Regions from separate parts of the Streptomyces sp. NBC_00829 genome, predicted to be linked through region 1. Evidence: riboswitches for the same ligand, from Rfam matches in the RefSeq annotation. Region 1 holds a riboswitch; the other holds the start of a gene.
What was found. A riboswitch is a leader RNA that binds a small molecule or an ion and turns the genes downstream of it on or off. The one in region 1 is predicted to bind thiamine pyrophosphate.
Positions count from the first base shown of each region.

Region 2: linked by a shared signal. The riboswitch ahead of OG293_RS08790 (thiamine ABC transporter substrate binding subunit) and the one ahead of thiC (phosphomethylpyrimidine synthase ThiC) in region 1 are both predicted to bind thiamine pyrophosphate.

Region 1 is NZ_CP108867.1:4,065,691-4,071,077, forward strand. Features, by position in the region: gene OG293_RS17735 (SsgA family sporulation/cell division regulator) at 1-377, shown strand, start outside; gene OG293_RS17740 (YibE/F family protein) at 453-1,781, opposite strand; TPP riboswitch at 1,853-1,987, shown strand; gene thiC (phosphomethylpyrimidine synthase ThiC) at 1,980-3,767, shown strand; gene OG293_RS17750 (hypothetical protein) at 4,223-4,528, shown strand; gene OG293_RS17755 (M4 family metallopeptidase) at 4,809-5,387, shown strand, end outside.
Region 2 is NZ_CP108867.1:2,163,543-2,168,929, forward strand. Features, by position in the region: gene OG293_RS08785 (ABC transporter permease) at 1-1,146, opposite strand, end outside; gene OG293_RS08790 (thiamine ABC transporter substrate binding subunit) at 1,185-2,276, opposite strand; TPP riboswitch at 2,344-2,453, opposite strand; gene rlmN (23S rRNA (adenine(2503)-C(2))-methyltransferase RlmN) at 2,473-3,579, opposite strand; partial or broken gene OG293_RS08800 (YdcF family protein) at 4,086-4,751, opposite strand; partial or broken gene OG293_RS08805 (UTRA domain-containing protein) at 4,748-5,199, opposite strand.

The sequences.
Region 1 (5,387 bases):
CATTCCGGATCCCGGTGGAGCTCGGGTACGAGACGAAGGATCCGTTCGCCGTGCGGATGACCTTCCATCTGCCCGGGGACGCCCCGGTGACCTGGACTTTCGGGCGGGAGCTGCTGCTGGACGGCGTCAACGCACCGACCGGGGACGGCGATGTGCACATCGCGCCCACCCAGCCCGACGAGCTCGGTGATGTGCACATCCGGCTGCAGGTCGGCTCGGACCGTGCGCTGTTCCGGGTGAGCGCGGCGCCCGTCGTGGCCTTCCTCGACCGCACGGACAAGCTGGTGCCGCTCGGCCAGGAGCGTACGCTCGGTGACTTCGAGTGCAGTCTCGAGGAAGCCCTCGGCCGCATCCTCGCCGAGGAGAACGCAGGCTGAGCCCGAGCGCCGTCCAGGCCGTCGCCGAGCGCCGGTTGAGCTCGCCGAGCGCCGTCTCAGCGCCGGGCCCCTCCCCTACTTCTTGCGGCGTCGGCCCTTGCCGCTCCGTGCGGCAGTCGTGCCGGCCGCGGCCGGCGGCCCCTGCCGGTCGGCGGAGACCACCACCGCCGCGAGGGCGGTCGTCAACGGCACCGAGGCGACCAGCCCGATCGACCCGATCAAGGTCCGTACGATTTCCTCCGCCACCAGCTCGCTGGTGGCCACCGTCCCGACACTGCTCTGGGCCACCGAGAAGAGCAGCAGCAGGGGCAACGCGGCACCCGCGTATGCCAGGACGAGGGTGTTCACGACGGACGCGATGTGGTCGCGGCCGATCCTGATGCCGGCCCGGTAGAGCGACTTGCGGCCCATGCCGGGATCCGCCTGGTGCAGTTCCCAGACCGCCGAGGTCTGGGTGACCGTCACATCGTCGAGCACGCCGAGCGAGCCGATGATGACGCTCGCCAGCAGCAGACCGCTCAGATCGATGCTCGGATACAGGCCGTGGATCAGGCCGGTGTTGTCGTCGGTGTTGCCGGACAGACTCGCCCAGCCGACGAAGAGGGAGCCGAGCAGCCCGATCAGCAGCAGCGAGATCAGTGTGCCGAGCACGGCGACCGAGGTGCGCGCGGTGAGCCCGTGGCAGAGATAGAGGGCGATCAGCATGATCGCGCTCGCGCCGACGACGGCGACGATCAGCGGATTGGAGCCTTCCAGGATCGCGGGCAGGATGAACAGGGTCAGTACGGCGAACGAGGCGGCGAGCGCGATCAGCGCCATCACGCCCCGCATCCGCCCCACCACCACCACAGTGAGCGCGAAGATCCCGGCCAGCAGCACCAAGGGGAACTTCCGGTCGACATCGGTCACGGAGTACTGGAGATCGCGGGGCGCGTCGGGGGCGTACGCCACCACCACACCCTGGCCGGCCGTCAACTGCCGTGGTGCGTCAGGCTGGACGATCTCGACGAACGTGCGGCCCTTGTCCTTGCCGGTGGTGACCTCGACCGTCGCCTTCCCGCACTTGCCCTGCTGGGAGTTGACCGCCTCGCGCCCCTCAGTGGTGGAGGTGTCGCCGGTCGGCGGGACCTGTGCGGCGTTCACGTCCTTGCAGTCGACCTTGTCGACCCGTACGACCTTGCCCTGCTCAGTCTGCCGGTCGAAGCCGACGCCGGTGCGCTCATGGCCGGGGGCGCCGCCCGGCCACAGGACGACGAGACCCACGACGACGGCGGTGGCGAAAGGAATCAGCACCGCGGCGATGACCTTGCGCAGGTGCCGAGAGACGGGCGCGGCGGGCCCATGGCTGTGCGAGTGGCCATGGGGCTCGGGCGTCGGCGGCGAGGAGGTCGGCGGTGAGGTCACCGACAGATCATCGCAACAACGAGAGGGGCGCACTGTTCAGCACGCCAGAAATGACGCTAGCGTGGTGGCACCTTTGCACACGCGGGAGCTCGGAGCACCGGGCTGAGAGGGCGCTGAAATCCGTACGAACGGTACGGAAGCGGCTGCGCCGACCGCCGAACCTGTTACCGGGTAATGCCGGCGTAGGGAGTAGGTCTCATGACCGTTCAGGACGCACGCACGCCTGCCTCCAGCACTGAGGAGAGCGGGAAGTCCATCGGCTGGCACAAGGGATACGTCGAGGGTTCGCGCCCCGACCTCCGTGTGCCGGTCCGCCAGGTGCACCTCACCAACGGCAAGGACGTGACGTTGTACGACACGTCCGGTCCCTACACCGACCCGAACGTCGAGACCGATGTCCGCCGGGGCCTGTCACCGCTGCGGGAGAACTGGATCATCGGTCGGGGCGACACCGACGAGTACGCGGGCAGGCCCGTCCGACCCGAGGACGATGGCATCAAGCACACCGCGCCGAGGGGTGGTCTGCGCAACCTCGACGCGGTCTTCCCGGGCCGTCCGCGCCAGCCCCGCCGGGGCCGGGACGGAGTCGCGGTGACGCAGCTGGCGTATGCCCGCCGCGGCGAGATCACACCGGAGATGGAGTACGTCGCGATCCGCGAGAACGTCTCCCCCGAGGTCGTGCGTGAGGAGATCGCGGCGGGGCGGGCCGTGCTGCCGGCCAACGTCAACCACCCGGAGATCGAGCCGATGATCATCGGTAAGCGATTCCTGGTGAAGGTCAACGCCAACATCGGCAACTCCGCGGTCACCTCCTCGATCGAGGAGGAGGTCGAGAAGATGACCTGGGCGACGCGCTGGGGCGCGGACACCGTCATGGATCTCTCCACCGGCCGCAACATCCACACCACCCGCGAGTGGGTGCTCCGCAATTCCCCCGTGCCGATCGGTACCGTGCCGCTCTACCAGGCGCTGGAGAAGGTCGACGGCAAGGCCGAGGACCTGACCTGGGAGATCTACAAGGACACGGTCATCGAGCAGGCCGAGCAGGGCGTCGACTACATGACGGTGCACGCCGGCGTACGGCTGCCCTACGTCCCGTTGACCGCCAACCGCAAGACCGGCATCGTCTCGCGCGGTGGCTCGATCATGGCGGCGTGGTGCCTGGCACACCACAAGGAGTCGTTCCTCTACGAGAACTTCGAGGAGCTCTGCGAGATCCTCGCCGCGTACGACGTGACGTACTCCCTCGGTGACGGTCTGCGGCCCGGCTCGATCGCGGACGCCAACGACGAGGCGCAGTTCGCCGAGTTGCGCACGCTGGGCGAACTGAACTCGATCGCCAAGCGTTTGAATGTGCAGACGATGATCGAGGGTCCCGGTCACGTCCCGATGCACAAGATCAAGGAGAACATCGACCTCCAGCAGGAGATCTGCGAGGAGGCACCCTTCTATACGCTCGGCCCGCTCACGACGGACGTGGCCCCGGCGTACGACCACATCACCTCCGGTATCGGGGCGGCGATGATCGCCTGGTGGGGCACCGCGATGCTCTGCTACGTCACGCCCAAGGAGCACTTGGGCCTGCCCAACCGTGACGACGTCAAGACGGGCGTCATCACCTACAAGATCGCGGCCCATGCGGCGGACCTGGCCAAGGGCCACCCGGGTGCCCAGGAATGGGACGACGCGCTGTCCGACGCCCGGTTCGAGTTCCGGTGGGAGGACCAGTTCAATCTGGCCCTCGACCCGGACACGGCCCGGGAGTTCCACGACGAGACGCTGCCCGCGGAGCCGGCGAAGACCGCGCATTTCTGCTCGATGTGCGGCCCGAAGTTCTGCAGCATGAAGATCAGTAGAAGCATCGCGGAACAGTTCGGCTCCGATGAGCCGCTGACCAGCGTCGATGACGCAAGGGCCGGGATGATGGCCAAGTCTGCCGAGTTCGCGGCCCGGGGCAACCGGCTGTACCTGCCGATTGCTGACTGATCTTCCGGCGTCTCAGCCTCCCCTGTCGCACAGGGGGCCTCGAAGTAAGGGGTGTCGCCTCCTGGGCGGCACCCCTTTCGAGTTGGCCCGTACGGCATGTGTTGCTGTCGTTGTGGGATTCCGACGGTGACTTGCGCCACTCGGACGCATTGCGCGCGGGGGGTCGTGCCTGCCCGAGAAGCCGGACAGTGTACGGCCTCAGCAATTCTCCAGCCGGAGCACCATGACCGACGCCGCGAAGTTGAAGCAAAATGGTTACCGGATAGCCTGACGGAGCCGTACCGGCGGTATTTGCTGCCGGGACCGAAGCGGTTCGGAACTGTACCGAAGGATTGTGCTCGGTCGGAGGTTTTTCGGTTTCCACACCGGTCCCTCGTCTGTTGAGGTTGAAGCAACTCCATAGGACCCGCGGAACCCTTGGAAGTGCCCGCAAATCTCAACGAAGGGATACCAACATGAGTTCTGACTACGATCAGCCCTCGTCGACCCCCGCCTTGCACCGGCGCCCTGGCGCAAGCTCAAGCCGGCTGCGGCTCGCGCTGGCCGGCGGTGCCGCCCTCGCGTTCCTGGGCAGCGGCGCTGCCTTCGCCGCAGGCCAGGCCACGACGCACCACACCGGCGCACAGACACAGCACACGCAGGAGGAATCCGGCAACGGCTCGGACGACCTGCGCGCGGCCGGCGTCAAGGCGCTCGGCGTCGATAGCGTCGACCCCCTTGCGCGTTGGGACCACCGGGATGACCGCGTATGGGATTGGTAAGGAGGCTGCCCTCAGCTGAAAACGGGTAGCGGCGCCCCTCGCAGCCCGGTTGGTTCGTGAGGGGCGCTTTGTCGTGTGCCACGGCTGCCGCGGTGGCTGTGTCCCGATGCGCACCCCCATCTCCAGGTAAATCGGGCATTCCCTTTGCGTGGTGGAATCAAGGAATCGGTACTCGGTATCTGAAATGAATTCCCTTGCGGCGGGAACCGCTTGGCCTGTTGCCGCGTCTTCCGCAGTTCGCCACCGCTGAATTCCCCTCACACAAAGGGCGGACCATACAGTGCGTGCACTACCCAACTCCCGCAGGCGGACAGTGGCCACCGCGATCGGTGTGCTCACCGCGGCAGCCGTGCTGGGTGCCGCGTCGGCGGCGTTCCTGTCCGGGTCCGGGACCACCGATGCGGAGATCCCCGCCGTGGCGCTCAAGGGCCCCTTCGCCGAGGTGGCCAGGGCGGCCCAGAAGGCCGCCACCGCTCACGCCAAGGAGACCGGCGTCGGCGAGACGGAGTCCCTGACACCCAAGGACGTCCTCATCGACCCCGAGGGCAAGAGGCATGTGCGCTTCGACCGCGTCCTCGACGGCGTCCCCGTGAAGGGCGGTGACCTCGTGATCCACCTCGACGCGCACAACGCGTACCGGGGGGTGACCCGGGCCACGCTCCGCAAGGTCGATCCCCCCGCGCTCTCTCCCAGGCTGACCGCCGGTCAGGCGGCGGCCCGGGCTTCCACTGTCGCCAAGGGCTCCGTCGGCAAGCGCAAGCTGATCACCGACCTCGGTAAGGACAAGGCGCCGCTCGCTCACCGGGTCGACGTCGTCGACCGCCAGGACCGGTCCGGCGGCCACAGCGTCGTCCTGGAC
Region 2 (5,387 bases), 1.9 Mb from region 1:
CACCGCGGAGACGCCGAGGGGCAGCATCAGCAGCCCGTCGAAGCCGCGGAGGAGCCGGCCCGCACGCCGGGTGAGTGCGGCTGCCGCGAGCCCGCCTACGGCGAGCGCGATGGCGGTCGCGGCCAGTGCGTACTGCAGCGAGTTCCAGACCGCCTCGATCGGCGGGACGAGGAACGTGCCGCCCGCCGCGTCGGTGGAGGCGAGGGCCCGGTAGTAGGCGAACCCGTACCCGTCGGGCCCGTCGAAGGACCGCTCGACCAGCACGCCGAGCGGCACGAGCACCAGCACCAGGATCGTCGTGAGTACTCCGCCGAGCAGCGCCCACTGTCCGGCGCCGCGTGGCCTGCGGGCGGTCTGCGCTGGGTCGACCAGCTTCAGCGTGGCTTCCCGCTTCCGTACGGTCCGCGCGTGCACGGCCAGGATCGCGCCGACCGCGGCGAACTGCACCAGGGTGAGTACGGCGGCGGTGGACAGATCCAGCAGCTGGGCCGTCTGCCGGTAGATCTCCACCTCAAGCGTGGAGAACGTCGGGCCGCCGAGGATCTGGACGACGCCGAAGGAGGTGAAGGTGAAAAGGAAGACCATCAGGGCGGCGGCGGCGACGGCAGGACCGAGCGCCGGCAGTGTCACCCGCCGCCAAGCCCCGAACCGCCCTGCGCCCAGTACCCGGGCCGCCTCCTCCTGGCGCGGGTCGAGCTGCGACCACAGTCCGCCCACGGTGCGTACGACGACGGCGTAGTTGAAGAAGACGTGCGCGAGCAGGATCGCCCACACCGTGGTGTCGAGCCGGACGCCCCACACCTCGTCCAGCAGCCCGCCGCGGCCGAGGAGCGCGAGGAACGCGGTGCCGACGACGACGGTCGGCAGGACGAACGGAACCGTGACCACCGCCCGCAGCAGCCGCTTGCCGGGGAAGGAGAAACGGGCGAAGACATACGCCCCCGGCAGGGCGACGAGCAGGGTGAGCGCGGTCGAGGCGAGCGCCTGCCAGGTGGTGAACCAGAGCACGTGCTGGATGTCGGGGCGGCTCAGCACCTCGCCGATCCGCCCGAACTGCCACACCCTGTCGGTGTGGAGTCCTCGGCCGATGATCGCGACGACGGGATAGGCGAAGAAGACCGCGAAGAACGCGACGGGCCCGGCCATCAGTCCGAGCCGCGCCGCGCTCCCGCGGAAGGAGGTGGTTACTTCACTACGAGCGAGGACCACGACTGGACCCACTGCTCACGATTCTTGGCGATCGTGTCGGGTGCGACCGTTTCCGGCTTGTCGACGACCGCGCCGAACCGGGTGAACGCCTCGGGCAGCTTCGCGCCCTTGACCACCGGGTTGACGAACATGTTCAGCGGCATGTCCTCCTGGAACTGCTTGGAGATCAGGAAGTCGATCAGGGCCTTGCCGCCCTTCTCGTTCTTCGCTCCCTTCAGCAGTCCCGCGAACTCCGTCTGACGGAAGCAGGTCCCGGTCGCGACACCTGTGGGCGCCTGGGACGGCTGAGGGCTGGCGAAGATGACCTCGGCCGGCGGGCTGGAGGCGTACGAGACGACCAGCGGCCGGTCCGCCTTGGCCTTCCTTCCTCCGGCGGAACCGGAGAACTCCTCGTTGTACGCCTGCTCCCAGCCGTCGACGACCTTGACGCCGTTGTTCTTCAGCTTCTTCCAGTAGTCCTGCCAGCCCTGCTCGCCGTACTTGCCGATGCTGCCGAGGAGGAAGCCGAGGCCGGGCGAGGACGTGGCCGCGTTCTCTGTGACCAGGAGGTTCTTGTACTGCGGCTTGATGAGGTCGTCGAAGGACCGCGGCGGGGCGATCTTCTTGTCGGCGAAGTACTTCTTGTCGTAGTTGACGCAGATGTCGCCGGTGTCGACGGGCGTGACGCGGTGCTCGCCCTTGTCGAGCTGCACGTCGTCCGGCACCTGGGCCAGGCCCTTGGCCTCGTACGGAGTGAAGAGACCGTTGTCGAGGGCGCGGGAGAGGAGGGTGTTGTCGACACCGAAGAAGACATCGCCCTGGGGGGAGCCCTTGGTGAGGATCTCCTTGTTCAGGGCCGCGCCCGCGTCACCGCTCTTCAGTACCTTGACCGTGTAGCCGGTCTCCTTCGTGAACTGCTTCAGCACGGCCGGAGAGGCGACGAACGAGTCATGGCTGACCAGCGTCACGGTCTTGGACGTCCGGCCGCTGTCGGCGCTGTCCTTGGACTCCCCGCCGCAGGCGGCGAGCGTGGACACGCCAAGGGCGGCGGCGACGGCGGTGACCGCCAACTTCTGGGTGGTGCTCACTGAGATTCCTCCTGGAGTGACCAGGAAGAGACGCGGCCCTGCTCACAAGGTGAGCAGGGCGCAACAGCTTGAGTGATGACCGAACTTCCTACCCAGAATGACCTGGGCAAGGTTCAGAGGGTCTGCGACCTGACGGTGTCGCACTCTCAGCGCTGTGGCGCTCCCCTGTCGGAATATGCAAATGTTCGAACCCAGACTACCGCTCGGACGCCGCGAGCTGACCGCACGCTCCGTCGATCTCCTGGCCACGGGTGTCCCGGACGGTCACCGGCACTCCGTGGGCCGCGATCGCCTCCACGAACGCCTTCTCGTCTTCCGGACGGGAGGCGGTCCACTTCGACCCGGGCGTCGGGTTCAGCGGGATCAGGTTCACATGGACGCGCTTGCCCTTGAGCAGCCGGCCGAGCAGGTCGCCCCGCCACCCCTGGTCGTTGATGTCCCTGATCAGGGCGTACTCGATGGAAATACGGCGGCCGGACTTCTCGGCGTACTCCCAGGCGGCGTCGAGGACCTCGCGGACCTTCCAGCGCGTGTTGACCGGGACCAGGGTGTCGCGGAGCTCGTCGTCGGGGGCGTGCAGCGAGACGGCGAGACGGCATTTGAAGCCCTCGTCGGCGAAGCGGTGCATCGCGGGCACCAGACCGACGGTCGAGACGGTGATCCCGCGCTGCGAAAGGCCGAGCCCGTCCGGCTCGGGGTCGGTGAGCCGGCGGATCGAGCCGACGACCCGCTTGTAGTTGGCGAGCGGCTCGCCCATGCCCATGAAGACGATGTTGGACAGCCGCGCGGGCCCGCCCGGCACCTCGCCGTCACGCAGGGCGCGCATGCCGTCGACGATCTGGTGCACGATCTCGGCGGTCGACAGATTACGGTCGAGCCCGGCCTGGCCGGTGGCGCAGAAGGGGCAGTTCATCCCGCAGCCGGCCTGCGACGAGATGCACATGGTCACCCGGTCCGGGTAACGCATCAGGACAGATTCGACAAGCGTCCCGTCGTGCAGCCGCCACAGGGTCTTGCGGGTGGTGTCGTCGTCACAGGAGATGTGCCGGACGACGGACATCAGATCGGGCAGCAGCTCGGCGGCGAGCTTCTCGCGCGCGGCGGCCGGAATGTCCGTCCACTGGGCGGGGTCGTGGGCGTACCGCGCGAAGTAGTGCTGCGAGAGCTGCTTGGCGCGAAACGGCTTCTCTCCGATCGCGGCGACGGCGTCCTTGCGCTCGGCGGGCGTGAGGTCGGCGAGATGCCGCGGGGGCTTCTTGGCTCCGCGGGGCGCGACGAAAGTGAGTTCTCCGGGCTTGGGCATGGTGGTACCAGTGTCGCAGAAGGATTCTCGTGGCCTGGGGCGCAGGACCTCTGTGGTGGTCGTTGGTGGTCGTTGTGGGCCGTCCCCGGTCGCCCCGGGACGGCCCACAGACGGCCCGGTATCGCCCCTCTGACCTTGTCGGATGCTCGCCGGATCCGGCCGCAAGGGCCCAAAATCTGGCCTCCTGAGACGAACAGCACCCCCGCGCCGACCAGCTCAGGGGACGATTTCCCTGTCTCGCTCCATCGACAGGGGAGGACACGTGGGCTACCAGGTCAAGTGCGGATCGACCAAGACCACGACAGGGAAGCCGTGCAAGAACCCGGCAATGATCGGCTACTCCCGATGCCAGAAACACCGAGGGGACTGGACGCCCCGGCAACAGCGGAAGACCAAGAAGCGCTGAACCTCGGTCTCCTGCACGGTGACGTTTGGGTACTACGTGAGCCCCAGGCCGAGGGCCCGGGGCTCATCCTTCGAGAGTCGTGACGACGGGCACCACCCACTCAGTGGTGGCTGTGTTCCGGGACGATGCGGCACGTGAACCCCTCCGCGCGGAGCCGCTGGTATGCGGCAGTCACAGGGGCCGGAACCTCTTGATTGATCATGAAGCCCTGCTTCGGGTAAACGAGCAGGCGCTGCTGAGCCCCGACGAGCATGTCCACTACGAGCCGAGCGTCCCCAAGCGAGTCCACGTACTCCGCAAGGGTCATCGGCGCGGACGCGCTGACGATCTCGACTTCGGGCCAGAGCTTCCGGGCGGTCACGTAGGCCCGCCGCTCCTCATACGGCTTGCTGACGAGGAGGACGGACGAGACGTCGATGCCCCGCTCCGCGAGCAGCGCGCGCGAGAAGCGAATGCTCTCCCCCCTGTTCCGCGCGTTCGGCTCGACAAGGATCGCCGACGTCGGCACACCCAGTTCCAGGGCCCGCCCGCTCCCGGTAGTGCTCGGCTTCCCCGCGGGGCATCCGTTCGCGCGTCGTACGGCTCGTGGCGCCCGTGAAGACGACGAGCGGCATCATGCCGCGCCGGTACAGGTCGACCGCCACGTCGGCTACACCGAGGTCGTGGCTGCCGAGTCCGATGCCCACCGAGCAGCGGCGCGGCTCGTGGTGCATCAGCTGGAATCCCAGAGGCGCTGCGCATCGGACCACGACTGAACCGAGATCACTGGGCACCCCCGTTCCCCGAGACGGGGACCTTGAAGTCGTACGCCCACGCGAAGCGAGTGGCCGCGTGGATGCCGATGGCGAACTCCACAACGGTCCCGTCGGCCGTGTACGTGGTGCGGTGAAGTTCCACCACCCACTCTCCGGCGCCAGCTGGAGCAGCGCCACCTCCTCGGGCGTGGCCACCCGCGCGAACAGTTCCTCACGCATGTGGTCGATCTCGAATCCAGCGTCGTAGAGAACGCGGAAGCCACGGCCCCGGCCGGCGGGCCCCGGCGTCGGGTTGACCAAGCGCGTCCCCTCGACATGCTCAGGCCGGTAGTAGCTGGTCAGGGTGTGCGTCGGCTGGTCACCCTCCTTCACCAGTCGGGCCCGCGCGTACACCTCGGACCCTTCTGGCAGACCGTGAGCAGCAGCCACCAGGGCCGTAGCGGGCACGCGGCTGACACTGTACGCGCACCTCATGCCCACGAGCTGTGAGCGCACTCGCAAGGCCGTCGACGGGGTGGTCGTGCCGAGTGCGCGCGAAGCCGGGGGCGCTCCGTGAAGTTGTTCGCGGTTGGCAAGCCGTGCTCACCTGGGACGATGGCGTCCCGGGTGAGCACGACGATTCACCCGGCTCCAGGGGAGTCGCCTTC